4 regions of the Metabacillus sediminilitoris genome follow, and region 2 is predicted to be linked to each of the others. Evidence: riboswitches for the same ligand, from Rfam matches in the RefSeq annotation. Region 2 holds a riboswitch; each other region holds the start of a gene.

Region 1 (7,561 bases), 1.3 Mb from region 2:
TTGAAATAGAGTAACTAGCATCCTTCAACTCAGAAACTAATGAATATATATTTTCACTAATCTTGTTTATTGATGCTGCTAAGATTCCAAATTCATCCTTACTTTCTTTTAATGTAGCTTTATTAAAACATCCTGCCGCCAATTCAGAGGCATTGTGCATCATTTCATTTAGTAATTTCAACTTTATTGAAATAGCCAAATAAAGTGCACCCATACATATTATTGAAATAACTGCTATCACGCCAATCAAATTCCATACTAAGAAGGTCAATTCTTGGCTTTGTTCTAAAGCATTTTTGACAAAGTAATAACTAAAAAATCCAATTGAGCTAGTCATAACTAATACTAATATGATCATAATAAAAAGTAACTTAATTGAAACCCTTTTATGTTCTTTCAATGTAATACCCCCACATGTTGACATTCTATGTATTATATCGACGTGCAGCGGCAATTTTATAGGTATTTTAAAAATAAAATAATAAAGCAGCTAACATAATGAAACGTTCAATGCTTTTAATTTGTGTCTCTCCCATTAGCTTTTAGAAAGAGATCCTCTATAACTCAAATTCAATTAAGGCAACAATATTTCTGCAACTTCTTAGTAAGCTGCACTTTCTCAGATGCAGGTAATTGTAATACACGGTTACTATATGTAAGGCATCTTGATCAATTTTAGGTAAATTTGCGATCAATGTGTGCTTCCTTCTCTAGCGAGCATTAAAAGACCTTGAAGGAACTACCTACGTTATAGAAATCACAAGTACATGTACTTTCACATTCCTTTGCACCTGAAGCTATATGTTTTGCATGATCTCCACAGAACAAAATTTTTTCATCATACAGAAAAAGGCTCATGGCCCCTTCTGAACTTCGACTGAAGTTTCAATATGGTCATGAACCTCTCCTTTTTCAACATGAACGACAATCGTATACATACCTGCTTTTTCAAACTTAAAAGAAGACGTATACGTTCCTTTTGTTGATGATTCAGCTGCATCAATATAATTGTGTTGCTCTTCTCCTTCCATCCAAATTTCAAATCGTACCGTCGCATCTAAGAAGGGTTGATCCCCTTCTTTAATTGTCGTAGTTAATCTTTCCACTTTATTCAATTGAAATGTAGTTAATTCTTCAACAGTTATGTTTACACTATGATGGGAGTGCTCCCCTTCTTGTTCACTGTCATGGTGGTCACTATTATGAGAAGGTTGCTCTTCATCATTCTCTTCAGCTGTTGCCGCTGTCTGTCCTTCCCCAACCTGAATGTCTATTGTTGGCATGGTATGATACTCTTTTACATTAGTGTGAGCTGTAACTTGATATGTTCCATCTTCTTTAAATAAATAGTTAATTTCATATGTACCTTTATCAACCAGCTTGGCATCTATTTTTTCTGAATGATCTCCTTTTTGAATCTCAAACTGCACTTCTGCATCATCGACTAGTTCTTCTCCATAATATACGTGTGCACCTATTTGAACTTCTTCACCTTTCTTAACATGCTCCTTCGCAAGAATGTCCACATGTGGTGCTTTTACTTCTTCTGTTTCTGTTGTTGTATGATCCTTGTGGCTATCTAATTCTTGACAACCACTCAGGATAATCGAAAAAACAACAATAAAACTGCTTAATACTTTATAGTTCAATCTACATAGCCTCCCTTAATTCCAATACATCCCTAGTATAGTATTTCCAAGTGCTAGATAAAACAAGTTCTTTTGTTTCTTCGATAAATATACATATTTTAACAATGACGAGTTTACCTGTAGACTACAAAAAGACCTGATGCTTTCACGCATCAGGTCTTTTCATTTTTTATTTATTTAATGCTTCTTTACTTAACGCTTCAGCTTTATCTGTTCTTTCCCAAGGAAGATCAAGATCGTTACGGCCGAAGTGTCCATATGCAGCTGTTTGCTTGTAAATTGGACGGCGTAGATCAAGCATTTTAATAATACCTGCTGGACGTAAGTCAAAGTTGTTACGTACAACGTCTACTAATACGTCTTCAGATACTTTACCTGTACCAAATGTATCAACAGAAATCGATACTGGCTGTGCTACTCCAATCGCATAAGCTAATTGGACTTCACATTTATCAGCTAATCCAGAGGCTACGATATTTTTCGCAACATAGCGCGCAGCATATGCAGCTGAACGGTCAACTTTTGTTGCATCCTTACCAGAGAATGCTCCACCACCGTGACGCGCATATCCACCATATGTATCAACGATGATTTTACGTCCTGTTAAACCTGCATCACCTTGAGGTCCACCGATAACGAAACGACCAGTTGGGTTAATGAAATACTTTGTATTTTCATCAATTAATTCTGCAGGAACAACTGGGTTAATAACATGCTCTTTTAAGTTGCGTTGAATTTGCTCAGTTGAAATTTCTGGGTGGTGCTGTGTAGAAATAACAATCGTATCAATACGAACTGGTTTGTTATTTTCATCATATTCTACAGTTACTTGAGTTTTACCGTCAGGACGTAAGTATGGAAGAATGTCTTCTTTACGAACTTCTGTTAAGCGGCGAGAAAGTTTGTGTGCTAATGAAATTGGAAGTGGCATTAATTCCTTTGTTTCATTACATGCAAATCCAAACATTAGACCTTGGTCACCAGCACCAATTGCTTCAATTTCCTCATCAGACATCTGGCCTTCACGAGCTTCAAGTGCTTGGTCAACACCCATTGCGATATCAGCAGACTGCTCATCGATTGAAGTTAATACTGCGCAAGTTTCCGCATCAAAACCGTATTTTGCACGAGTATAGCCGATTCCCTTAATTGTTTCACGAACAATTTTTGGAATATCAACATACGTACTTGTTGTAATTTCTCCAGCTACTAGCACTAATCCTGTCGTAACAGAAGTTTCACACGCTACACGAGCATTTGGATCTTTTGCAATAATTGCATCAAGGATTGAATCTGAAATTTGGTCACAAATCTTATCTGGATGGCCTTCTGTAACAGACTCAGAAGTAAAAAGACGTTTTTTAGTCATAATTAAAAGCTTCCTCCTCATATTCATGTTCATTCTTTTGATCCGGAACTCTTCCCTAAAGGGTATTTACCTTATAAAGAATCACGTTGGCATGTTTTGTGAACAGAAGTTTTATGTACCTTTACCACATGCTTGTTCTGGTAAAACTCTAATGAAGAAGTACTCATTATTTTCTGTTATCAAAAAAACCTTCCCTAAATGAGGAAAGGTTTGTTATCGTTCATCGCCTTTCGCTCTTATCGATCAAGGATTTTCGCCTTGCATCAGGTTAGCACCTTTGCATCGGAAATGTTGTTTTGCTTACGCTTATTTTTAATAGAAGCTATATCTATTAAATAATACGTAGGTCGCCACTTTCCTTTGATACAGGTTGCTGGGTTTCATAGGGCCTGTCCCTCCACCAGCTCGGGATAAGAGAATCCGTTCAAGGAAATATCATAGCGCACAAGAATACTACTGTCAACAAAAACCGACAAGTCTAAACATAATATTTTTATCACATTCATTCATCACAAAATCTCTTTCTTAGTAATGCCCCTTTAAAAAGCAAATTATAAACGTTTTTTTATTATGTAGTATTATTTGTTGTGGACTAAATCATTGTGGTTCCTATACATAGTCTTCCTCAATTTCCTAATGTCTATCATGCTTGTTTTATTTACAATTAGGTCTAAACTTTTTCATTAAAAATTCACAATTAGTATGTTTTATTAAAATTAATGTGTTATACTATTCAAAAATAAGTCTGTATATTGTAATATATTTCTATAGTTATACGTTAATTTTACGAAAAGGATGGTAATGGGGATGAATATTGTGGAGATGTCAAATGAGCTTGCACAGCTTGTTAAAGGTGAAAATGCAAATCACAATTTATCAGTTGCTCAACTTGTAGAAAAGGTGCTTGAGCGCAAGGAAGGAATTTTAACATCAACAGGAGCAATTCGAGCAACTACTGGCGCGTATACTGGTAGATCTCCTAAAGATAAATTTATAGTAAAGGAACAGTCTGTAAAAAATAAAATCGATTGGGGAACTGTTAACAAACCCATTTCAGAGGAAGCATTTGATAAACTTTATAGCAAAGTAATCTCTTACTTAAAAGAACGAGATGAATTTTATATTTTTAATGGTTTTGCAGGTGCAGACAAACGCTATCAATTGCCACTCCAAGTAATCAATGAGTTTGCTTGGCATAATTTATTTGCTCAACAACTTTTTATTAAAGAAAATAATGATTCTCCATCTACTGAAAAGCCTTTTACGATTATCAGTGCACCGAATTTCAAAGCAGATCCTGAGATTGATGGAACAAACTCAGAAACTTTTATTATTATTTCATTTGAAAAAAGAGCAATCTTAATTGGTGGTACTGAGTATGCTGGAGAAATGAAAAAATCTGTCTTTTCAGTCATGAACTATTTATTACCTGAGAATAATATTCTTCCTATGCACTGCTCTGCAAATGTCGGCTTTGAAGGTGACGTTGCATTATTTTTTGGATTATCAGGAACAGGAAAAACAACGCTGTCTGCTGATCCTAACAGACGTTTAATTGGAGACGATGAACACGGTTGGTCTACTTCAGGCGTTTTCAATATTGAAGGCGGTTGCTATGCAAAATGCATCAATTTAACGAAAGAAAAAGAGCCGCAAATATTCAATGCAATTCGTTATGGTGCTGTATTAGAAAACGTTGTGATTGATGATGAAACACGTGAAGCTGATTATGATGATTCATTTTACACTGAAAACACACGTGCAGCATATTCCTTAGAAGCAATTGATAAAGTCATTACACCAAGCATAGCAGGGCATCCGCAAACAATTGTCTTTTTAACAGCTGATGCATTTGGAGTTCTGCCTCCAATCAGTAAATTATCTAGAGAACAAGCTATGTATCACTTTTTGAGTGGCTACACGAGTAAATTAGCAGGAACTGAGCGTGGTATTACAGCGCCAGAAGCTACCTTCTCTACATGCTTTGGTTCACCATTTTTACCTCTGCCAGCAACACGTTATGCAAATATGCTTGGTCAAAAGATTGATGAACATACTGTACAAGTATTTTTAGTTAATACTGGTTGGACCGGCGGTGAATATGGAGTCGGAAATCGAATGAAATTAAAATATACGAGAGCAATGGTTCAAGCTGCAATTGAAGGAGATCTTGATAATATTGAAACAGTGAAGGATGAGGTTTTCGGCCTTAATATTCCTATTCATGTTCCTGGTGTACCTGATGATGTTTTACAGCCGCACCTAACATGGAGCTCAAAAGAAGATTATCTCCAAAAAGCGAGTGAACTAGCAACAAAATTCAATAATAACTTTAAAAAATTCGCACATGTTTCTCCTGAGATCGAGCATTTAGGTGGTCCATTAAGCAAATAAAGTAAGCTATATAGCTTAGAAGCTGAAACAATGTTTTTCATAGCCTTAAGACCTGACCTTAGTAAATCCTTAATCCGAAATTGGAGATTTACTTCCTTTAAAAAATCTAAAAAGAGTAAGGCTGGAAACAAACGGTCTTACTCTTTTTTATATCAGCTCAGTACTAGTCATTTACCTAGGCACTTTTCGTAAAGATTGTTATTTTAAAACGAGAACTATATAAGGTTAATTGGAGCAGATTGCGAGACTCATGCTTAGAGCAGCGGGACAGGTGAGACTCATGCAGGCGTTTACACCAAGGTGGCTCATCGCCCGCCCCGCTAAAAAGCGAGCACCCTCTCGCTGCAATTAACCACACAGCTCTTCTTGGTAAATTGCAACAAAGTTTACGAAAACAGCCTTTACCTAAAAGTACATTAATTATCAATTTAATAAAAATAAAAAACCAGGATAACAAAGCAAATCCTGGTTTTTCCATTTAATTTGTTGAATTAAGAGCAATTAACCGATACGTTACAACTGTTTTATTTTCACCAATTTCCAGTTTTTCAACTATTGCTTCACCAGCTATTTCTCCTGCTTTTGTTTTTCTTACCTCAATTGGAATGTCAATTGGGTAGATTCGATAGCCCTCTTTTGTGACTTGAAAAATATTTTCATCAATTCTTTGTTCATTACCTTTTGTCACAATCATCGTATTAAATTCAACAGGCATTCCCATCAGAAAACCTCCTTGTTATTCCATTTCCTATAATCTTTATCATAACACCCTTGTTCACTTTGAAAAACATATTATTGATTTTTCATCCATGTACAAAGCCTATGTAATGTTTCTCGATTTATTTTCGGAGGGAAATAATGAGTAAATTCTTCAAAATACCAGCTTTCAACTGGTTTATTTAATTCCTTTAATCGTTTTTCGAGTCTGTAAGCATGCTCAACAGAGACATTTTTATCTTTCACACCGTGTATAATTAAAACAGGAGCATTCATTTTCTCTAATTCATATAAAGGTGTTCGCCACACATAGCGAGTAGGATATTTTGTTGGCGTACCACCAATTACTCTTTTCATCATTCTACGCAAATCTTCTCGCTCAACATAGGTTAAAAACATATCAGAAACTCCACCCCATGTCACAACAGAGCATACATGGTCAGACAAAATTCCTGCTAATAATGCCATAACGCCACCTCTTGAAAAACCAAAAACATGAATACGTTCTGAACGAACATTTGGAAGTTGCCTTAAGAGGTCGAGACATGAGAGCGCATCATACCGATCATCTCCAGCAAAATCTTCATTCCCTTCACCACCTTGATTGCCTCGATAAAATGGCGCCATAACAACAAAGCCTTCTGAGGCGAATTGAATAATTCTTCCTACCCTTACCATACCAACATTTTTAATTCCGCCTCTTAAGTAAAGAAATCCATCATAGCTACCTGATGCAGTCGGTTCTGCTAAAAGACCTTTTACTTTTAAGTTGTTCGAAAAGTATGTGACAATCCAAAGTCGTATGTTTGGATTTGGGGATGGATATTTAACTTTACTAAGGATTTCACCATTCATAAACAATTCACTCTTTCTATTGTCAAATACCCTTTTATCGTTCCCATTTGGCTATAACTTCACATCATAATTTTAAATTGGGCATTCACACATTTTTCCTAAATTCATAAATTATTATAAGTTCACACGTTTCTTTCATATTCTACAATTCCACACATCTATTTTACAAAAATTATAAGATGCATTGCATCTAGGGGGGTTTGTTAAATGAAAAAATGGATTTTGTTGCTTTGTCTTGCACTTGTAGTTGTTTTACCACTTTCCGCATGTAATCAAAACAAAGTTGAAACAATTAAGCTTGCTGAGGTGACACACTCAATTTTTTATGCGCCATTATATGTTGCAATGGCCGAAGGATTTTTTGAGGATGAAGGTCTTAATGTCGAATTGACGACAACATGGGGTGGAGATAAAACGATGACTACATTACTTTCAGATGGTGCAGATATTGCTCTAGTTGGCTCTGAAACATCCATTTATGTCCATGCCCAAGGCTCTAAAGATAAAGTTATCAACTTTGCACAATTAACACAAACAGATGGCACTTTTCTAGTTAGTCGTGAAAAAATTGAAAATT
Region 2 (7,561 bases):
AACGCTTTAATACGCTTTGCCGCTTCTACTAATCTTTCTTCAGAAGTCAACAAACCTAATCTTACGTACCCTTCCCCATAATCTCCAAAACCGTTTCCAGGTGCCATCACAACATGCGCTTTTTCCAACATATAATCAGAAAAAGCCTGTGACGATGCAAACTCCTTAGGAACTGGCAGCCACGCAAAAAACGAACCTGCTGGAGCTGTAACATCCCAGCCAATTTCACGAAAAGCATGTATCAAAACATTTCTTCGTGATTCATAAAGGGCATTAAGTTCTTCTACACATGTTTGAGGACTTAATAATGCATGTGCAGCGGCTTCTTGTATGGCACTAAAGACACTTACATACATGTGATCCTGTAAAAGATTCAGCGCCTCAATAACCGAAGGATTTCCGACCGCAAAACCAATTCTCCATCCAGCCATATTAAAGGTTTTTGAGAATGTATAAATTTCAATCCCTGTCTCCTTTGCACCTTCAGTTTCTAGAAAGCTTATTGGGCGTTTTCCATCAAAGCCAATCGCACCATAGGCAAAATCATGAACGACACAAATGTCATTTTGAGTAGCGAACTCCACAGTTTCCTGGAAGAATTCTGATGTTGCTGTTGCACCTGTTGGATTATTTGGATAGTTTAAAAACATAGCTTTTGCTTTTGCGACGACATCCTCCGGTAAGCGATTATAATCAGGCAAAAATTGATTTTCACGTTCAAGTGGCATCATTTCCATTTTTGCACGTGCCAGCTCAACACCTGACCAATAATCAGGGTAACCGGGATCTGGAACAAGGATAACATCGCCTGGATTTAACAAGCATTGTGGTACCTCTACAAGTCCAGCCTTTCCTCCAAATAGAATGGCAACTTCTTTAGCAGGATCGATTTTCACACTATATTCCCTTTCATAAAACGTTGCGATCGCTTCCTTCAAAAACTGTTGTCCCCGAAATGGGGAATATTTATGATATTCTGGGTTTTCAACTGCTTTCTGCATAGCCTCGATAATATGTTTTGGTGTAGGCTGATCAGGGTTACCTTGACCTAAGTTGATGACATCATAACCTTGTTCAACAATTTTATTAACTTTTGCTACTAAATTTGCAAAAAACTGTTTAGGTAATGTATTTAGTAAATGTGATTGCTCAAATGTTTTCATTTTTTACAACACCTTCTCAAAAAATTCTTGAAATTCTAGTCACAAATCATATATTGTTAGAACCAACTTGTAAAGTAAAAATTTTATAAATGAGGGTGTGAATTGATTGAAACCTATCATTACATGTATACAGCTCGATATTAAATTTGGCGATCCAGCCAGTAACTATTTGCAAGTAGAAGAAAAAATTGCTTCTGCTGTTGAAAGTCAAAATCCAACGATTATTGTCCTCCCAGAGCTTTGGACAACAGGCTATGACCTGACGAGACTTGATGAAATTGCTGATGATGAAGGAAAAACAACAAAACAATTTCTAAGTAAACTAGCAAAAAAATATAAAGTAAGCATTGTTGGCGGCTCTGTTGCTAAAAAAACGTACGAAAGCGTAACGAACACAATGTACATCATCAATAATCAAGGTGAGGTTGTTCATGAATATAGCAAACTTCACCTATTCAAATTGATGGATGAACACCATTATTTAGCGGCTGGAAATAAAAAAGGATTATTTAAAATTGATGGTGTGAACAGTGCTGGTGTCATTTGCTATGACATTCGATTTCCTGAATGGATTCGCGCACATATGACACAAGGAGCAGAAATTCTATTTGTTGTGGCTGAATGGCCTTTGCCAAGACTACATCATTGGAGGACACTACTAATTAGCCGTGCCATTGAAAATCAATGTTATGTTGTTGCTTGTAATCGTGCAGGTTTAGACCCTAATAATGAATTTGCCGGACATTCGATGATCATCGATCCTTGGGGAACGGTAATCGCTGAGGCTGATGAAACAGCTGGATCCATAACTGCCGAAATTGATGTTAAAACAGTGAAAAAAGTACGAAATCAAATTCCAGTATTCGCAGACCGATTGCCAGAATTTTATGATTGATTTCTAAATTTTTTATTGACAACACTAAATAATCATTGATAACATGCTAATCAAGGTTCTATTATTCTTAAAATCTAAAATGTTCTGAAATTACGGAATATACAAAGCATTACTTTCATTTCAGAACGATATAATCTCTTATCAAGAGTTGGCAGAGGGACTTGGCCCAATGACGCCGCAGCAACCGACCATATCAACATTGGAAACTAAGTGTTTATTCACGAAGACTTCCAATTGGCACGGTGCTAATTCCATCAGAAAGACATTCCTTTCTGACAGATAAGAGGTGCGAAGCTAAGTCTTCAAGCCTCTTTCATCCGAAAGAGGCTTTTCTTATTTCCAAAGAAAAGCCTCCAAAGAAATAAAGCATTAGTTCTTTGATCTGCCTACTATATATGACGATTTCTCGCATTAATTGCACTGGACCGTCATGTCACGAGCTTAACTGCTGATGCTTTCATGTCACATCTGATCTAAATCAAAAATACTATTATCTTCTTACATGAGGACATTATTTTTTGGAGGTTATTACTATGAGTACTGTCAAATCATCTATTTACAAACCATTAACTGAAAGCGAAGCTATCGCTTTAGCAAAACGCCTGCAGCTTTTTACAGAAAATAGCAACTTAACATGTAAAGAAATTGGTGATGGAAATTTAAATCTTGTCTTTAAGATTACAGATACTGATAATGGAAACGGAATAATCATTAAACAAGCACTTCCATATGCAAAAGTCGTAGGGGAAAGCTGGCCATTAACATTAGACAGAGCACGTATTGAAGCACATGCCTTATTAAAACAAAGTGAATTTGTGCCACAATTTGTACCAAAGGTTTATTATACAGATGAACAGCTAGCCATAACCATTATGGAAGACTTATCACATCTCCAAATCGCCCGTGCTGCTCTAATTGAAGGAAAAGAATTGCCTTTGCTCTCAACACATATTGGAGAATTTCTAGCAAAAACATTATTTTACACATCAGATTATGCCGTAAATCAACATTTTAAAAAATCATTAGTGAAGCAGTTTATTAACCCAGATCTATGTAAAATTACGGAAGATCTTGTTTTCACAGATCCGTTCTTTAACCACGATACAAATAACTTTGAACAAGAACTTGGTCAAGATGTTGAACGCATTTGGCAGGATCAAGAGTTAAAATTAGCTGTTGCAAAGCTAAAACAAAAATTCCTAACCAAAGCAGAAGCACTACTTCATGGTGATTTACATACAGGAAGTATTTTTGCAGATGAAAACGAAACAAAAGTCATTGATCCAGAATTTGCTTATTTTGGTCCAATCGGCTTCGATGTTGGTCAGGTATTTGGAAACTTCCTTTTAAATGCCTTTTCTCGTAATGCTGAAAATCAAGAAGTCTTATTTACTCATATTGAAACAACATGGAATGTATTTGTTAAAGAATTTTCAAAAGCATGGAAAAATGATGCTGCAGAAATATTTGCTAAAACAGAAGGCTATTTAGAGGATGTATTGTCAGAAATTTTCGAAGAAGCAGTCGGCTTTGCCGGATGTGAAATCATCCGTCGCACAATTGGTCTTGCACATGTCGCAGATCTTGATACATTACAACCATTTGACAAAAAAATCTCTACTAAGCAGCTTGCTTTATCAGTAGGCAGCGAGCTTATTAAAAATCAAAAAGCGATCAAAAATCCTTGTCAATTCAAGGAATATGTAAAGCAAACGGTAAGCAATTAATTATCATTTAATATTAGTAAAAAGGAGTTTAATCTTCATGGCATCGACAAATTTAGCGATTCCCCGTTCTGTTATCTGGAATGAGGAATCTATCTCACTATTAAATCAGCAAAAAATTCCGCACGTAACGGAATACCTTGAATTAACTACGATAAAAGACGTTTGGGAAGCAATTCAATCCTTGAAGGTAAGAGGTGCCCCTGCAATCGGTATCACAGCGGCATTTGGCCTCGCATTATCAGCATTACAGGATATATCTGAAACCATTGTTGACTTTCAACGAAACATCAAGAAAAACAGAGATTATTTAGCAAGCTCTCGACCAACTGCAGTTAATCTAGTATGGGCATTAGATCGACTTGTAAATAGTATTTCTAACGTTCAATCCATTAATGAAGCGAAGACAACAATCGTCCATGAAGCAATCCAAATTCAAATTGAGGATGAAGAGGTATGTCGTTTAATTGGTGAACATGCTCTATCTGTGTTTCAGAAAGGCGATCGCGTGATGACCATTTGTAATGCAGGGTCTATTGCTACAGCTAAATACGGAACAGCATTAGCTCCATTTTACCTAGCAAAGGAAAAAAACGTTAACTTAAGTGTATATGCATGTGAAACCCGTCCAGTTCTACAAGGAGCACGTTTAACAACATGGGAGCTCATGCAAGCAGGGATTGATGTGACTCTAATTACTGACAATATGGCAGCACATACGATTAAATCAAAAAACATTTCCGCCATTATAGTTGGTGCTGATCGAATTGCAGCTAATGGTGATACTGCTAATAAAATTGGGACATTTAATTTAGCTCTTTTAGCAAAAGCATTTAACATTCCTTTTTACGTTGCAGCACCATTATCTACATTTGATCCTATGATTGAAAATGGTGACCTAATTCCGATCGAGGAACGTAATCCAGAAGAAGTGACAGAATTAAACGGTATTCGTGTTGCTCCAGAAGGTGTTAAAGTATTCAATCCTGCATTCGATGTGACCCCTAATCACTTAATCTCTGGGATTATTACTGAAAAAGGAATTTTATCTAATGACTATCAAAAAGAAATTTCTAAATTATTCTCTGCTTAATCCTTTATTCCAAAGAAAAAACCTTAGTCTACTCTTGACTAAGGTTTTTTTCTACAGATCTGACATGATTACACTAAAAGGATTTCGTCTTTTTCATTAAACTGTTTTTTTCAGCTTCCGTAAGAATATGAAGTTTAGAACATATAGAAGCATATAAGTAAATCTTTGTAGGACGATTTTTAAACAACATATACTTTGCCCCTTTCTTTACCATGCGCAACATTTTTCCCTTACTCAAATAGTATGTTTTGCAGACAAAAATGTGACAAGTATTCATCTTTTTTCAACCACTTAGTGATTAATCGGGAGTGTAATATGGAAGGCAGTGCCACTGCCGACTTCACTTTCAACCTCTACGATTCCTTTATGCTCTTCAATTATTTTGTAACTAACCATCAAGCCAAGACCTGTGCCACGTTCCTTTGTCGTATAAAATGGCTGACCTAACCTTTTAATCTTATCTTCAGGAATACCCAGGCCTCTATCAATAATGGAAACAATGAGATGTTTTTCATCTTTCCTCTTAATCTTAACATCAATTTGTCCGCCTTTTGGCATGACCTCAATCGCATTTTTTAAAATATTAATAAACACTTGCTTTAATTGATTTGGCTCACAATAGATTAATGGTAATTCTTGTTCTAAATATAGTTCCATTTGTACATTTACTAGTATTGCTTGCCCGTTTAGTAGATCGATGGTTTCCTTCATAATCGTGCCAATATCTTTCTTTAAATATTGAATTGCTTGAGGTCTAGCTAATATTAAAAATTCAGTAATAATGGATTCTATTCTATTTAATTCTGATGTTATGACATTAAAATACAAGGAATAGTCATCCTTTATACTACCCTCTAATAGTTGAATAAAGCCTTTTAATGCAGTCATTGGGTTTCGTATTTCATGAGCGATTCCTGCTGCAAGTTCACCAACAACATTTAATGTATCAGATTTTCTAAGCTGCTCCTCTAACTCTCTTTTTTCTGTGACATCCCGAAGTACTGCTAGATTCATATTCTCATTAATATTATTTTTCAAGGTAAATTCTAAAGTTTTTTCTTCGCCATTTTCAAATGTATACGAGATTTCTTGTAATTTCTCTTCCCAATCATTTGGATCAATTTCATCCTGCCTCATACCAGAAAATAATAGTTCAAAAAGTTTAAAGGATTTCAGATCATCGGATAATAAATTTAAAATCTTTCTTGCTGATGGGTTTGCATCAATCATTTCATACGAATTATTAAATAAAACGATGCCATCCATTGCCCCATCAAATATTTTACGAAATTTTTGTTCACTTTCCTGAAGGACCTTTACCATATGTTTTCGTTCGCTTACATTTCGGAAGATCGTTAAATGATGTTTTTCCAATATATTCATTTTAGAAGTAAATTCAAGCTCTTTGTTTTGTCCATTTGGCATATGAAAAAGTAACTCTTCTCGAATCGCACCTGTTTCCATGTACTCCCTTTTTACCTTGGCAAAGCTAGGAGATGTTTGATCAATAAAATCTAAGACATTTCTTGTCATAAGTTCTTCTTCAGATAATTCAAATGTTCTGCTTGCAGCATGATTCGCCTTGATAATTTGTCCATTGTTTTTCCAAATCATAATGGCATCGATTGCATTTTCAAATACTTCCCTAAACCGTTCTTCACTTTTGTATAGCTTCAATTCCATTGAACGCTTTTCGGTTATGTCCCTCACAATTGCCATATGTAAGCCATCTACGATATTTGAAGTCGTTGTAAATTCAAAAATTTTCTTAACGCCATTATTTAAAACAACCGGAAATTCTCTTGTTGCACTCCCATTTTCCTTAAGTACATTCCATAATTTTTTGATCTTATCATTATTTTGCTTTGATATAAAATCTTCGAGTACATACGAATTTAATTCTGTTTGATTTATTTCAAAGATGGAACAAAAGGATTCATTTGCCTCTATAAACGCCCCATGCTCATCAAATAGAACAATTCCATCGGCTGCCCGATAAAACAAATCTTTAAAAAGCCATTCATTAATTGTTCGTTCACGTTCAAGTTTTTTCTTAAACGAGATATCCTTAAGCATTGCAAGATCATATCCATTAATTGCTTGTTTTCGTAATGAAATCTCAAGGAATTTTATTTCGCCATTTTCTAACTTAATGGCCAGTTCTTTCTCCTTTGTTTCATTCATAGATAATTCATCAAAAAATTTGTTGATTTTATATTTAGGTATGAGAGAAAGAAAATCAAAAAGACTTCTTTTACATAGTTCTACTTTTGTTAACTGAAACATTCGACAAGCCGCAGAATTAACATCAATAAATTTCATATGTTCATCTAAAATTGCTACACCGTCCAGTGCGCCTTCTAGTATATTTTCATGTTGAATAAGCTGTGATTTAAGTAGTTCATTTTCAGTTTTGACCCTAGCTAATTGTTCTTTGAGCGCAACGATTTCGTTTACCTCCATCGTTTTCTTCAATCTTTTCACCCCTAATTACCACAATCTTTACTACTCAAATATTCTACATGCTCAGCCATTGTCCTTCATTAAACGTCAAAATGAATCAAAAATTGTTTTACTTTTTATAAAAAATAACTATTATAGATATGGGTTCTATTTATAATGCTGCATGACTTATCACACACAGAAAGCAACATCCTGTGCCCTTTTCCTGACTTGGACTACAATC
Region 3 (7,561 bases), 1.6 Mb from region 2:
AGAAAAGAAAATGGGGATAAAAGGATCTTCAACTCGAACTCTCATTTTGGAAGATGCACATGTACCGAAAGAAAATTTATTAGGTGAACTAGGTAAAGGACATGTGATCGCTTTTAATATCTTAAATATTGGACGATATAAACTGGCTGTAGGAACAATTGGTGCTGCTAAACGTGCAATTGATATTTCAGTTCAATATGCAAACCAGCGAAAACAATTTAAAACATCAATCGCTTCGTTTTCAGCTATTCAAGAGAAGCTTGCTAATATGGCGGTGAAAACATATGCCATGGAAAGCTCTGTGTATCGCACGGTTGGTTTATTTGAAGATCGCATGAGCCGATTAACAGAAGAACAAATTAAAGTTGGAAAAGAAGTTGCTGCATCAATTGCTGAATATGCGATTGAATGTTCGCTAAATAAAGTATTTGGTTCTGAAACACTTGATTATGTTGTAGATGAAGGAGTTCAAATCCATGGAGGATACGGCTTTATGGCCGAATATGAAATTGAGAGAATGTATCGTGATTCAAGGATTAATCGAATTTTTGAAGGAACAAACGAGATTAACAGATTATTAGTACCAGGGACGTATTTACGGAAAGCAATGAAGGGCGAGCTCCCATTATTACAGAAAGCTCAAAGTCTCCAGGAAGAATTAATGATGCTTATGCCGGAAGAAGTTGGTGAAGAAACATTGCAACAAGAAAAGTACCTGCTTAAAAACGCAAAAAAAATCGGTGTTCTTATCGCTGGTTTAGCAGCTCAGAAATATGGAAAAGAGCTGCAAAAAGAGCAGGAAATTCTTATTAACATTGCTGATATTGTAAGCAATGTGTATGCAATGGAATCGGCTATTTTACGTACTGAAAAGGCGATAGTGAAAAAAGGTGAAGAGAAAAACAAGCAAAAGCTTCTTTATACTCAAGTATATTGTCAGGAGGCTTTTAACGAAATCGAAGCACATGCAAAGGAATCTTTAATTGCCGTTGAAACAGGAGATTCTCTCCGTATGATGTTGTCTGCATTACGAAAATTCACTCGTCACACACCAATTAATGTAATTAGCAAGAAACGAGAAATTGCTGCCGCACTAATTGAGAAAAATGCATATTTATCATAATATAAGGCTCTTTTCGTAAAGATTGTTGTTTTAGTAAATAACAAATTCGAACAGCTGTTGATTGTAGTAGATATGCGAGACTCCTGCGGCAAAAGCGTGCTTCGGAAGACCACGCAAGTGCAAAGCAACGAGGAGGCTCCTGAGACCGCCGGCGGAAAGCGCGTACTGCAACGGAAATCAATCCAGGTTATTCATGTAAATATAAGTGAAATGCAACAAAGTGCTTGAAAACAGCCTAATATAAAAATCCTGACAATCGTTGCATACGGTTGTCTTTTTTTATATGTGGAGCAGGATCTATTTATTATAAAAATTACGATGTAATATTATGTCTAATTAGTCTTGAATACGGATATGTGATAAGATAAAGTAAAGGTAAAATTGGTATGTTTAGGTGGTGAAAATAGTATGTCTGTCGCTTTCTATTGGTATCCCAAATGTGGCACATGTCGCAAAGCAAAAAAATGGCTTGAAGAACACAATATTAACTTTACTGAAATACATATCGTTGAGAATCCGCCGTCTGAAGAAGAGTTAACATCTTTCTATCAAAAAAGCGGATTAGAGTTGAAAAAGTTCTTTAATACAAGTGGTAATAAATATCGAGAACTGGGCCTTAAGGATAAATTAGCCTCTATGTCAGAGGCTGAGATGATTAAGTTGTTATCAACTGATGGGATGCTTATTAAGAGACCAATTACAGCCAGCGACGAGCGTGTGACAGTTGGATTCAATGAAAAGCAATTTGAACAAATATGGGGTAGTAATTGATCATTCTTGCATAGTTTTCTATAAACTGGTAAAACAATAATGACTATCTATTTTCAGCTTAAAGGAAAGGGAACACACCTAACTTATTTAATTTAATAAGTCATTTGTAAATAGACAAGTTTTATAAGAAAAACTTAGTTTGTTCCACCCGTTTTAGTTGGGCTTTAAGTTATGCTTAATTTTTCCTTCATTTTGGATGAAGGCGTTCATACGCCTTGTGCGTTTAGCTAATAACTATGTAAGGATAAAAAATGATATGGATGCTGGAGGTAATGAAAATGAACACACCAAAAGAACTTCGTTATTCTGAGGAACATGAGTGGGTAAAAGTTGAAGGAGAAAAGGTACGCATCGGTATTACAGATTTTGCACAATCTGAACTAGGTGATATCGTATTCGTTGAATTGCCAGAGGTTGGCGATGAAATTAAAGCGGACGAGCCATTCGGAAGTGTTGAATCTGTAAAAACGGTTTCTGAATTATATGCACCTATCAGTGGAAAAGTAGTTGAAATCAATGAAGATTTAGACGATAGCCCTGAATTTGTTAATGAATCACCATACGAAAAAGCTTGGATGATTGTCATTGAACCGGCAAATGTCGCTGACGTTGAAAACTTAATGACAGCAGAACAATATGTAGAAATGACAAATGAAGACTAATTAGCATGATGATTTGAATTGATGGACACCCTACTAATAAGGTAAAAAAGGGTGTCCATTTGTCTATAAATAAGGCTCTTTTCTTATAGATTGTTGTTTTAAAACGAAAACTATTTAATGTTGATTGGAGCGGAAATCAACCACATCGTACTACTTGGTAAATAGCAACAAGTTTACGAAAACAGCCTTTCGTAAAGAGTGTTGTTTTAGCAAGTAACAAATTCGAACAGCTGTTATTGTAGTGAAAGGTTCGAGACTCCTGCTGGAGAAGCGTGCCCCAGGAGACCCCGCAAGTGCAAAGCATAAGGAGGCTCGTGAGACAGCCCGCGGAAAGCGAGTACCTGCAACGGAAAATCAATCCAGGTTATTCATGTAACTATATTTGAAGTATCCGAAAACAGCCATAAATAAAGAAGTAATATTAACTTTATTAGCTGCTTTAATAAAATGTACCAAGAAGTGGTCGTTTCTTTTTATTATTTTTTCTAAAATACGTTAAATTTTAGAAAAAACATAAAATAAAAAGGAAACAACCTCGACAAATCGAATAATTTATAGAAAAGACTTTTACTATAAAAACAGGTGATGTTTATGTCGTTCGTTGAGGTTGAAAAAGTATTAATTGTTGAAGGCAAATCAGATAAACAAAAGGTACTAAATGTGTTGAATGAACAGATCGAGATTATCTGCACGAATGGGACGATAAGTGTAACAAGGCTTGACGAATTAATTGATGAATTATTTTCGAAGGATGTTTACATTTTAGTGGACTCAGACGATGCAGGTGATCGATTGCGTAAACAATTTAAAAGAGAATTTCCTGAGGCATCACATATTTATATTGATAGAGCTTATCGAGAAGTAGCAACAGCACCAGATCATCATGTTGCTTCTGTTTTATTAAGTGCAAATATTGATGTAGATGCGAAGTTTCTTTAGAAAGGTGTCCAATTTTCTTAGATATGATTGAATGGGAAGAGAAAAAAATTATTATAAAAAATGAAGGACTAATGGCTTTATATTTATACACTCCGATGTGTGGAACATGCCAGGTTGCAAGACGAATGTTAACAATCGTTGATGAATTATTTCCATCACTGGACATTCATTCAGTAAATTTAAATTACTTTCCAAAAGAAGCTCAAGAATTAGGTGTGGAAAGTGTACCTTGCTTACTTATTTTTGAAAATGGTCTTGAAAAAGAAAGGATTTACGCCTTTCAATCAGTAAGCTTTTTACACGAGCTTTTCACGCAGTATATACAATGAAATGACATATTTCTCAGGAAATAATAAAAGAAATACACATTAATGAATAAATAGGCAGAAACTGTCGACTTCTTTATAAAGGAATCCTTCGTCATGCAATGAAGTTATTACTATAACTTGATTGAGAACGGAGGATTTTCTATGTATGTAACAACATTTATATCCAATTTTAATAAAGCACGTTTTTTAACCCCACTCCTATTAAACCAAACATTAGTTGTGGAAATTCGCCCCTACCAAGAATCAAGTCATTTTATTGAATTTACATCAAATGGAGCGAAGAAGTTAGTGTCACCCCCAAAAAAAATTGATTTTACTTTAGAAGGTGATGAACAAGACATCAGTGAAGTGTTATTACATAATGTTAGCCTTAAGCAGTTAATTGCGTTTGGGAAAATCTCTATCAAAGGGACGTACCGCACTTTTTTAAGAGTTGAGGCAATCATTAAATTGTGTTGATCATTTTGGGTAATATTCGATCTTTTATGTCCTAACTAGATCGTTCTTCAATCAATTAAATTTATTGACAATATTGAAAATAGCATGTACAATCAGTCTCGTACTTATTTACTGACATAATATTTAAATTTTAATTATATAGTTTGTCTCTTATCAAGAGAGGTGGAGGGATGTGCCCTATGAAGCCCGGCAACCATCAACAAATGTTGAAATGGTGCCAATTCACGCAAAGCTGCAAGCTTTGGAAGATGGGAGAAAGGACTTTTTTCTTACGCCTTTCTGCTCACGTTGCGGAGAGGTTTTTTAATTTTCTACTATAAAATTTTTCCACAAGTCCTATCGGTGTAAAACTACCTGAGAAAGTATTTTGTATTTTCATCTTTTCGATCATAATTTGATGCGATATGATGATCATTAAAAAATCTTTTCTTTAAAATTTAAATGAAAATAATGAAAGATAAAAGAACTGAAAGTAGGTGACATCTTGATTACATTACAGAACGTTAAAAAAATTTATTCAACAAAAGCAGGTAATGTTACAGCTGTAAATAATATAAACCTTGAAATTAGCAAAGGTGAAATTTTTGGGATTATTGGCTATAGTGGCGCAGGAAAAAGTTCATTAATTCGTTTGTTAAATGGATTAGAAAAGCCAACAAGTGGTTCTATTCATGTTGCTGGTAGTCAAATAGATGCGATAGGCGGAGCGAAATTACGTAAAGCACGGTTAGAAATCAGTATGATTTTCCAACATTTTAATCTTTTATGGTCAAGAACGGTAAGAGAGAATATTTCATTTCCGCTAGAAATTGCTGGTGTTAAAAAAACTGAACGCTTGAAACGTGTTGATGAGTTAATCAAACTAGTTGGTCTAGAAGGTCGTGAGAATGCTTATCCTTCACAATTAAGTGGCGGTCAAAAGCAGCGTGTAGGGATAGCGAGAGCATTAGCTAATAATCCAAAGGTGTTACTATGTGATGAAGCAACATCTGCACTAGATCCGCAAACAACGGATTCTATTCTTGATTTACTTGTCGATATTAATAAAAGATTAGGGCTTACCATTGTGTTAATTACACATGAAATGCATGTTATTCGAAAAATTTGTCACCGTGTAGCCGTAATGGAAAACGGAGAAGTTGTTGAGCAAGGGGACGTATTAGACGTATTTAGAAATCCGAAACAACCAATAACAAAACGATTTGTGAAGCAGGTTACTGAGCCTGAGGAAACAAATGAGGTCGTAGCACACTTATTGGAACTTTATCCGAAAGGAAAAGTTATTCAATTATCATTTGTAGGCGAATCAACTGAAAAGCCTTTGATTACAAATTTAATAAGAGAATTTGCAATCGATATTAATATTTTGCAAGGAAAGATTTCTCAAACTCAAAACGGTTCTTATGGTAGTTTGTTTATTCATTTAGATGGTGAAGAGCAAGAACTGAATAGAGCGTTAGAATATATTTATAATCAGCATGTAGAGGTGGAGGTAATTGCAAATGCTTGAACAACTTCTACCTGAAGTGAAATGGGAAAAGGTATGGGAAGCCACATGGGAAACCATTTATATGACGAGTTTGTCTGTTGTGGCGACGTTTTTTTTAGGAATCATTTTGGGTTTACTGTTATTCTTAACTGCAAAGGGAAACATATGGGAGAACAAGTTCATCAATGGTCTTGTTGCAGTTATTGTTAATATATTCAGATCAATTCCTTTCATTATCTTAATCATTTTGTTATTGCCATTTACGAAAGTACTAGTTGGTACAATTCTTGGTGCTAATGCAGCATTACCAGCATTAATTATTGGTGCAGCACCTTTTTATGGTCGTATGGTTGAGATTGCTTTGAGAGAAATTGATAAAGGTGTTATTGAAGCGGCAAGATCAATGGGGGCAAAATCAGGTACAATTATTTGGAAAGTGTTACTACCTGAATCAATGCCAGCATTAGTTTCCGGGATTACGGTAACGGCGATCGCACTTATTGGATCAACAGCAATGGCCGGAGTAATTGGTGCGGGCGGATTAGGAAATCTAGCTTTCCTAGAAGGTTTTAACCGCGGGAATAACCAAGTAACATTAGTTGCAACAGTTATTATCCTAATTTTCGTGTTTATCATCCAAATTATTGGAGATATCATAACTAAGACGATTGACAAACGATAGGAGGAGAAGGAATGAAAAAATCTTTATTAGCTATTATACTTGCTATTTTCACAGTTGCTCTTGCGGCTTGTGGAGGTGCTGCCGATGAGGGAGCAGAAGGTGGTTCTGAAGGTGATACAAAAACATTAAAAGTTGGTGCTTCACCAGTACCACATGTTGAGATTTTAGAAGAAGCAAAGCCTTTGTTGGAAGAAAAAGGTATTGACTTAGAGATTGTTGAATTTACAGATTATGTTTTACCGAACAAAACGTTAGCTGAAGAAGAGTTAGATGCAAACTATTTTCAACATGAGCCATATTTAAATTCTCAAATCGCAGATAATGGATATAAGTTTGTAAATGCTGGCGGCGTACACATTGAGCCAATTGGTGTTTATTCTAAACGACACAAGTCTTTAGAAGATCTTCCAGAGGGTGCAAAAATCATCATGAGTAACTCAGTTGCGGATCATGGTCGTATGCTTTCAATGCTTGAAGAAAAAGGATTAATCACATTAAAAGAAGGCGTTGAAAAAACAGCTGCAACAATTGAAGATATTGCTGAGAATCCAAAAAAATTAGTATTTGAAGCTGATATCGAAGCGCCAATGCTAACAAAAGCATATGAAAACGATGAAGCAGATGCAGTTTTAATTAATGGTAACTACGCTTTAGAAGCTGATTTAAATCCATCTGAAGATGCTATTGCACTTGAATCACCAGAAAATAATCCTTATGTAAACTTAATCGTTGTACGTGAAGGTGACGAAGATAGAGAAGAAATCAAAACGTTAATTGAGGTTTTACAATCTAAAGAGATCCAAGAGTTTATTAAAACAAACTACAAAGGATCTGTTATTTCTGCAGCACAAGGTGAATAAAAATGTGAAAGCTGACAATGAAAATTGTCAGCTTTTCTTTTTTAAAAAGTTTGAATTATAGAGAAAAGGGAAGAAAATGAATGGGATCATGTAAATGCCATACTTATCTTTTTGTGAGTACTGTCAATAATGCCTTATCAATTGTCACCATCTCTTACGTGCTTTGAGTAATGAGAATATTCTTGCTACAATTAATAATATAGGAAATGGCATTGACATAAAGGACAGCGATAACGGTGGAGCAAGT
Region 4 (7,561 bases), 560 kb from region 2:
AACAGAGCCATTTGATAATTTCATCGTTTCAACAACAGAATCATAATCTTTTTGTGATAAAAAACCTTTAATTGGACTATAAGCACCAATTGCGATTAGTTCTAAGTCACTAAGAGCAATTGCATCTAGCTCAATTTCTTTTTCAACGTGTGAAACATTTGCACCTAAAAATAATTTTTGAATTAATTTTCCTCCGTGTGGAAGTAAACTCATTTTTAATAGCCTCCAATTCTGATAAAAACGATATTTAATAGGAATTATATTTAAATTCCCCCACCCTCTTCGTGAACAGTACGTCTTTCTTGTCTACTAGCCTTCATTAAACTTATTGTACCAAGTGTTGCAATCAACAGGCTTCCTAATACAAAGATCGTATATAAATCACTTGTAATAAATAACTTAACTAAGAAATAAGACATGGTTAACGATATAAGTGGAGAAATCAACCAAACCATTAACATATTTTTGACGATCTTTTGTTGAAATACATTTGCACCAGATTTCGCGATTCCTATCCCTAGTATAGAAGATGTTGTGATTTGAGTAAGTGGTACTGGAATTCCAAAAATTGATGCAATCGTAACAAGAGTTGCTCCAGTACCTGAAATTAGTATCCCCTCAATTTTTGAAAAGTTGGTGATCTTCTTACCATTTGTTTCAAGTACTCGACGACCTAAGAAAAGTGCACCAATTGCAACAAAGATACCGCCAATAATCGTTCCTTTCGTTACCGATAGCAGTCCAGCACTTACTAATGGTCCAACGGAATTTGCAACATTGTTCATTCCTGCGGAAAATGCTTCAAAGCAACCAGCAAACACTAGAAGATAAGTAACGATCTTCCCTTCTAAAGAATATTTTTCTGCTAATTTAAAGGCATGAAACAATTTTATAAAAATAATTGCAATCACAAATGCAACGATTGGTACGATGATCCAAAACATGACAATCCATAATAAACTATCGATGTATAATGCTTTATAAGCAATACCAACTCCAACTACAGATCCAACAGTTACTTCACTTGTAGAAAGAGGAATACCTAATAAATTAGCTAAAAAAAGTGAAATCGTTGCTGAAAAAAGTATAATAACAACAATTTTGATTGTAATAAATGATGATGGGATGATTCCAGAACTTATCGTTTTGACAACTTCCCCCCCACCAATTACGGCTCCTAAAAAAACGAAAATTGCACATAAGATAAGAGCATTTCTAGGGCGTAAAATCGCCCCTGATCCGTATGCTACTCCCATCGAAGCAGCTGCACCACTTGCACCAATATTCATCGCGAAAAAAAAGCTGATGATGATTGCAATTATCTCTAACATCATTTATTTCCTCCTATTGATGGAGGCCGCATTCTGTTTTCATTTGCCCCGACCATCTGCCAGATCTTAAATCATTTTCATTAAATATTGGTTTTGTACAATGAAAGCAACCAATGCTAGGATATCCTCTATCATGTAAAGGATTGTAGATTAAGTCATTTTTATGAACATATCTCCATACATCTTTCCACGTCCAATGAATTAACGGGCAAACCTTTACTGAATGAAAGCGTTCATCCTTGTTGATATAGTTTACATGTTTTCTTGTTTCTGATTGTTCCCGTCTAAGACCGGAAATCCATGCCGTAGCACCTTGCAATGTTTCGTTTAAAGGAATAATTTTTCTTATATTACAGCATTTATTTGGATCGGTTTCCCAAAGCTTATCACCATAGCTTTCAGCTTGTTCTTCTAATGTAAGTTTTGGTTTTTTTAATTCAATATTTAATGACGGGTATTTTTCTTTCACTTTATCGATTAATTCATATGTTTCCTTAAAGTGAACATCAGTATCTAAAAACACAATTTTCGCATCAGGTTTTACTTTTGAAATTAAATCGATTAATACAATTCCTTCAATTCCAAAGCTACAAGCATAAACAACATCTTCACCGTAGTGATCATATGCCCAATTCAATACATTTAGGGCACCCTTATACTTATCATCTACTATAAAATCTTCACTCGGTTCTGTCCAACTCTCATAAGTTAGCAAAATATTCACCTCTTCTTTTTATTACTTATTTTTAAAAACCAGTTATTCATACGTTAATAGTCGGATTTATAATGTTAACCTACCAATCATGAATGATATACTGTATTTTCTTGTTAACAAATGGAGTTATATGCCAAATGTTTCGATCCAAGTTTTTCCTCAAACAAACTAACGATTGATTATATTATTAATCGATAAAAAGCCTTCAACTTGAAGACTATTAGGGACGATCTACCCTTATCTTCCAAATTGGAATTGCTTTGGCTGGAATTAGCACCTTGCTAAATAGCAGGTTGCTGGGCTTCAATGGGCCAGTTCCCTTCACCACTCTTGATAAGAAATATGCTGTTGATTCAAAATTTTAACACAATTCCCTCAAAAGTCAACCCGACTTTACTTATCGGATTAATATTTTTTTCATTTATTTTATATATTTTTCACATTTAGATTATTTTTTAAAATACACTTATACTTATTAGGTATTTTTCTTATATATATATACATCAACCCATTCAAATGTACATAAATAATAGTTCCGTTAAAATATTTTTCATCAAAACAGCAATTCTATGTGTAATTCGCTATCCTATTCTTTCTATTCTTCATTTTATAAATTTCACACTCATAATATAAGTTATTATGTAGCTTCTATTCCGAAGTCTTAAAAACCCTTAAAAAGATACCATCAAAGTCACACAGCATGTTAAGGAGATCTGTTTCGATATTTTCAATACATTTGTTTACTTCTTCCTTGGACATGGCTATAGGGTTAAACCGGCCCTTTATATGATGGAGGATGGCTCGGCTCCTACGGGAACAGTTTTGATACTTTCGTCAACTATCGTGTAGTTTATGATTCCTAATTTCCTAATAAAAAGGGTTTTATGGCAGAAAAAACAGAAAAGCCATATCCTATTTACTTGCTAGAATACAGCTTTTGATTTCAATATACCTATGTATAGTTTGTATCTACTTTATTTAGCTCAAGGCACCTTGTTCTGCATGGTGTTTTGAAATTCATGAATCCAAAACAAAAAACCTTTTATTCAAGTGTTTTAATTACCAGAGGCAGTCCAAGGTATCCAAAGCCTTACTTAATTTTCTAACCAACCCTCTGATGCAGGATTTTCTCTCCACATTTTTAGTTTGGTAAGATCTTGTTCATTTACATAGCCTTCTTGTACAGCTACATCAAGAAGAGTATTATAATCACATAATGATTTTGCTTCCACATTAGCCTTGGCTAATTTTTCCTCACCGGCAGATAAGCCATACGTGAAGATTGAAACGATACCTAACACTTCACAGCCCGCTTCACGTAGTGCTTCAACAGCAGTAATTGCACTACCGCCAGTTGAAATTAAATCTTCAATTACTACAACCTTTTGATTTTCCAGCACTTGACCTTCAATCTGATTTCCTTTTCCGTGTCCTTTAGCCTTGCTTCGAACATAGCACATAGGTAAATTTAATTGATCACTTACCCAAGCAGCATGCGGAATACCAGCTGTTGCTGTACCTGCAACAACCTCGACTTCTGGAAAGTGATTTCTTATTAATTCAGAAAGACCCTCTGCTATTTGCTTACGAATCTCAGGAAATGATAGTGTTAAACGATTATCACAATAAATCGGCGATTTCATACCGCTTGACCATGTGAACGGTTCATTTGGTTGGAGATAGACTGCTTTGATTTCTAATAGGTGTTTTGCAATATCTTGTTTCATTCCACTATTTCCTCCCAAGCTTTTTTTACATGTAAGTATGCTTCATATGGATTTTTTTGTTTAGTAATGCTACGTCCGACTACTATTGCTGTAGAGCCTAGTCGACGAGCTAATTCCGGAGTGGCAATTCGTGTTTGATCATCTGCAGAATCATTCTTCATCCGAATTCCAGGAGTTACCTTAATGAATGTAGAGCCAAGATGTTCTTGTAATGCTTCCACCTCATGTGTCGAGCAAACAACACCATCTAAGCCGCTTTCATGTGCCATTTTTGCATAATGAAGCACAATATGATTGATTTCTTTATTAATTAATAGTTCATCTTGTACCATTTGTTGTGACGTGCTTGTTAATTGTGTTACAGCAATACAAGCCGGTCTATTTTTTCCAGCAGGTGTCCCAGCAACTAACCCTTCAATTGCCGCTTCCATCATTTTTTTACCGCCTGCAGCATGAACATTTACAAGATCAACCTCTAGTTTGGCTAAGCCACGCATCGCTTGTTTTACCGTGTTTGGGATGTCGTGTAGCTTTAAATCTAGAAAAATATCATGACCATGCTGCTTAATATGTGAAATAATGCTAGGACCCTCTTGATAGAAAAGCTCCATCCCTACTTTTACAAAAAGCTTTTCATCTTTAAAATGATTTAAGAAAGCATCAACTTCCTTACGATCCTTAAAATCAAGCGCAACTATAAGAGGTCTTTCCATCATGCCTTCCAGCTCCTTCCAACACACTCCGTAACATGCTCATAACCAAGTTCTTTTAATTTTTCTGGTAGTTGATCAATGATTTCTGGACAGACAAAAGGGTTAACAAAATTGGCTGTACCTACTGCTACTGCACTTGCTCCAGCATATAAAAACTCAATTACATCATCTACTGTTTGAACACCGCCCATCCCAATGATTGGGATATTAACAGCCTGACTTACTTCATATACCATTCGAATTGCTACTGGCTTAATCGCTGGACCTGACAAGCCACCCGTTTTATTCGCTATAACAGGTTTGCCAGTTTTTAGATCGATTCTCATCCCGATTAAAGTATTGATCATTGTTAAGCCATCTGCTCCTGCATTTTCAATTGCCTTTGCCATATCAACGATATTCGCTACATTTGGAGAAAGCTTTACATATACAGGAACATCTGAAACTTCTTTCACAGCTTTTGTTAAACCGGCAGCGACATCAGGTATTGTACCAAAGGCAATTCCGCCTGTTTTTACATTTGGGCAGGAAATATTTAATTCAAGTGCATGCACATTTTTTGATTGACTGATTTTTTCCGCAACATACACATAATCTTCAACTTGAGACCCTGCAACATTTGCTATAATTGGTAAATCAAATTGCTCAAGCCAGACAAGCTCTTCTGAAACTACCTTTTCAACGCCTGGATTTTGCAGTCCAATTGCGTTAAGCATTCCAGCATCTGTTTCTGCTACACGCGGTGTAGGATTTCCAAAACGCGGTTCTTGCGTACTCGCTTTTATCATAATTGAACCAAGCTGACTTAAATCATAAAGATTGCTATACTCTCTTCCAAAACCAAAACAACCGGATGCTGGCATGATTGGGTTTTTAAGTGATAATCCTGGTAAATTGACGTCTAACATCATTAGATAACCACCTCTCCGGCCTTAAACACAGGTCCATCACTACATACTTTTTTATAGCTTGTCCCAGTTGGATCATTTCCTGTATGACATACACATGCAAAACAAGCACCAATGCCACATCCCATTCTTTCTTCAAGTGATAAAAATAATGGTTTATGTCCATAAAGCTTTTCAAGTGCTCTTAACATCGGTGTTGGACCACATGTAAACATCGTATCAAACTCAAGTCCATTGTCTTTTATCGCATCTGTAACAAATCCCTTATATCCATAAGAGCCGTCATCAGTTGCAATAATTGTATTTCCTAGAGCTATAAATTCACTTTCAAGAAATACGGCTTTTTGTGATTGAAAGCCCAAGACGTGGTGAACCTTAACTCCCTTTGAAACTAATCTCGTCGATAATTCAAGTAATGGTGGAACTCCAATACCGCCACCTACTAATAATGCGGTTTGTCCTTCTATGATACCATCCATTGGAAATCCATTTCCTAACGGTCCTAAAACATCTACTACCTCATCGACTTTCTTTTTAGAAAGGAGCTGTGTTCCAGCTCCTTCTGCTCGATAAATCATTGTGAATTGTTGTTTCTTACTATTAATTTCAGAAATACTAATCGGTCTTCTAAGAAGTGGGGTAGATCCATCTGAGACTTTAAGATGGACAAATTGACCCGGATTTCTCATCTCTGAAACAAGTTCACCTTGAAGTGTTAATTGAAAAATATGATCGGCTATTTGTTCATGTTTCGTCACGACCATTTGCTCTTTTTTTATCACGTTAAGCTCACCTCAAGCTGTTTGTTTATCTTTGGCATTGTATCCGTTGAGAAAGTCATTGATTCAAGAACACGTAAGATCGCAACAGCTGTATCAAGTGATGTTAAACATGGAATTCCGTTTTCAACTGATTCGCGGCGAATTTTAAAACCGTCTCTTGCTGGTTGTTTTCCTTTTGTTAAAGTGTTAATTACAAACTGTGCCTCACCTTTGCGAATGACATCTAGTAAGTTTGGTCCTTCTACATTAATTTTATTAACAACTTTTGCAGGAATATTAAAAGATTTTAAATACTCAGCTGTTCCACTTGTTGCAAGAATTTGATATCCAATATGATGGAATCTTTTTGCAATTTCAAGACCTTCTTCTTTATCCTTGTCAGCTACAGTAAGCAAAACTGATCCATGATTTTTAATTTGAATGCCTGATGCAACAAGTGCTTTATAAAGAGCTTTTTCTAAAGTAATATCTTTCCCCATTACTTCTCCAGTTGATTTCATTTCCGGTCCTAACGTGATATCAACATTACGAAGTTTTGCAAAAGAGAATACAGGTGCTTTTACAAAAACTCCTTCTTTTTCAGAGTAAAGGCCTGTTTCATATCCTAGATCAGCGAGTTTAACACCAAGAATAACCTTTGTAGCTAAGTTAGCCATTGGAATACCAGTAATTTTACTTAAAAATGGTACTGTTCGGCTCGAACGTGGATTTACTTCAAGGACGTAAACCTCACCTTTTGAAAGAACAAACTGGATATTTAAAAGGCCAACAATATTTAATCCTCTAGCTAATTTAATTGTATAATCAACAATTTTATTTTTAATATCTTCTGATAAAGATTGTGGCGGATAAACTGCAATCGAATCACCAGAGTGAACTCCTGCTCGCTCGATATGTTCCATTATTCCAGGGATAAGAACTGTCTTTCCATCTGAGATTGCGTCAACCTCTATTTCTTTTCCTGTTAAGTACTTATCTATTAATACAGGATGTTGAGGATTTATTTTAACCGCATTTTCCATATAGTGGAGTAATTCTGTTTCTTGATACACAATCTCCATCGCTCTTCCACCTAAAACATAAGAAGGACGAACAAGTACTGGATAACCTATTTTGCCTGCAATCTTGACAGCTTGCTCAACAGAAGTTGCTGTTTTACCTAGTGGTTGTGGAATTTCTAACATTTCAAGAGTTTGTTCAAATTTATCTCGATTTTCTGCGCGATCTAAGTCTTCAAGTGATGTACCAAGAATTTTTACTCCTCTTGCTTCAAGTTCACTTGCAAGATTTATCGCTGTTTGCCCTCCGAATTGAACAACTACGCCTTTTGGCTTTTCTAAATCAATGATATGCATGACATCTTCAATCGTTAACGGCTCAAAATA

The links. A riboswitch is a leader RNA that binds a small molecule or an ion and turns the genes downstream of it on or off. The one in region 2 is predicted to bind S-adenosylmethionine.
Region 1: it holds a riboswitch for S-adenosylmethionine, as region 2 does, so the genes downstream of both, metK (methionine adenosyltransferase) here and mtnK (S-methyl-5-thioribose kinase) in region 2, are expected to answer to the same signal.
Region 3: it holds a riboswitch for S-adenosylmethionine, as region 2 does, so the genes downstream of both, GMB29_RS23135 (methionine ABC transporter ATP-binding protein) here and mtnK (S-methyl-5-thioribose kinase) in region 2, are expected to answer to the same signal.
Region 4: it holds a riboswitch for S-adenosylmethionine, as region 2 does, so the genes downstream of both, GMB29_RS17735 (phosphoadenylyl-sulfate reductase) here and mtnK (S-methyl-5-thioribose kinase) in region 2, are expected to answer to the same signal.

Annotation. Positions count from the first base shown of each region.
Region 1 covers NZ_CP046266.1:4,459,192-4,466,752, forward strand. The annotation lists gene GMB29_RS21450 (methyl-accepting chemotaxis protein) at 1-400, opposite strand, end outside; gene GMB29_RS21455 (FixH family protein) at 855-1,649, opposite strand; gene metK (methionine adenosyltransferase) at 1,819-3,021, opposite strand; SAM riboswitch class I at 3,252-3,435, opposite strand; gene pckA (phosphoenolpyruvate carboxykinase (ATP)) at 3,826-5,412, shown strand; gene GMB29_RS21470 (DUF2584 domain-containing protein) at 5,891-6,133, opposite strand; gene GMB29_RS21475 (alpha/beta hydrolase family protein) at 6,205-6,984, opposite strand; gene GMB29_RS21480 (ABC transporter substrate-binding protein) at 7,192-7,561, shown strand, end outside.
Region 2 covers NZ_CP046266.1:3,151,619-3,159,179, forward strand. The annotation lists gene GMB29_RS14940 (pyridoxal phosphate-dependent aminotransferase) at 1-1,163, opposite strand, end outside; gene GMB29_RS14945 (carbon-nitrogen family hydrolase) at 1,270-2,058, shown strand; SAM riboswitch class I at 2,194-2,344, shown strand; gene mtnK (S-methyl-5-thioribose kinase) at 2,592-3,785, shown strand; gene mtnA (S-methyl-5-thioribose-1-phosphate isomerase) at 3,823-4,875, shown strand; gene GMB29_RS14960 (PAS domain S-box protein) at 5,167-7,350, opposite strand.
Region 3 covers NZ_CP046266.1:4,788,120-4,795,680, reverse strand. The annotation lists gene GMB29_RS23165 (acyl-CoA dehydrogenase FadE) at 1-1,123, shown strand, start outside; gene GMB29_RS23160 (arsenate reductase family protein) at 1,532-1,894, shown strand; gene gcvH (glycine cleavage system protein GcvH) at 2,173-2,556, shown strand; gene GMB29_RS23150 (toprim domain-containing protein) at 3,148-3,495, shown strand; gene GMB29_RS23145 (thioredoxin family protein) at 3,519-3,824, shown strand; gene GMB29_RS23140 (SCP2 sterol-binding domain-containing protein) at 3,966-4,283, shown strand; SAM riboswitch class I at 4,431-4,538, shown strand; gene GMB29_RS23135 (methionine ABC transporter ATP-binding protein) at 4,768-5,793, shown strand; gene GMB29_RS23130 (methionine ABC transporter permease) at 5,786-6,454, shown strand; gene GMB29_RS23125 (MetQ/NlpA family ABC transporter substrate-binding protein) at 6,466-7,314, shown strand.
Region 4 covers NZ_CP046266.1:3,708,382-3,715,942, forward strand. The annotation lists gene sat (sulfate adenylyltransferase) at 1-213, opposite strand, end outside; gene GMB29_RS17730 (sulfate permease) at 264-1,331, opposite strand; gene GMB29_RS17735 (phosphoadenylyl-sulfate reductase) at 1,345-2,046, opposite strand; SAM riboswitch class I at 2,281-2,386, opposite strand; gene pyrE (orotate phosphoribosyltransferase) at 3,141-3,773, opposite strand; gene pyrF (orotidine-5'-phosphate decarboxylase) at 3,770-4,486, opposite strand; gene GMB29_RS17750 (dihydroorotate dehydrogenase) at 4,486-5,394, opposite strand; gene GMB29_RS17755 (dihydroorotate dehydrogenase electron transfer subunit) at 5,397-6,173, opposite strand; gene carB (carbamoyl-phosphate synthase large subunit) at 6,173-7,561, opposite strand, start outside.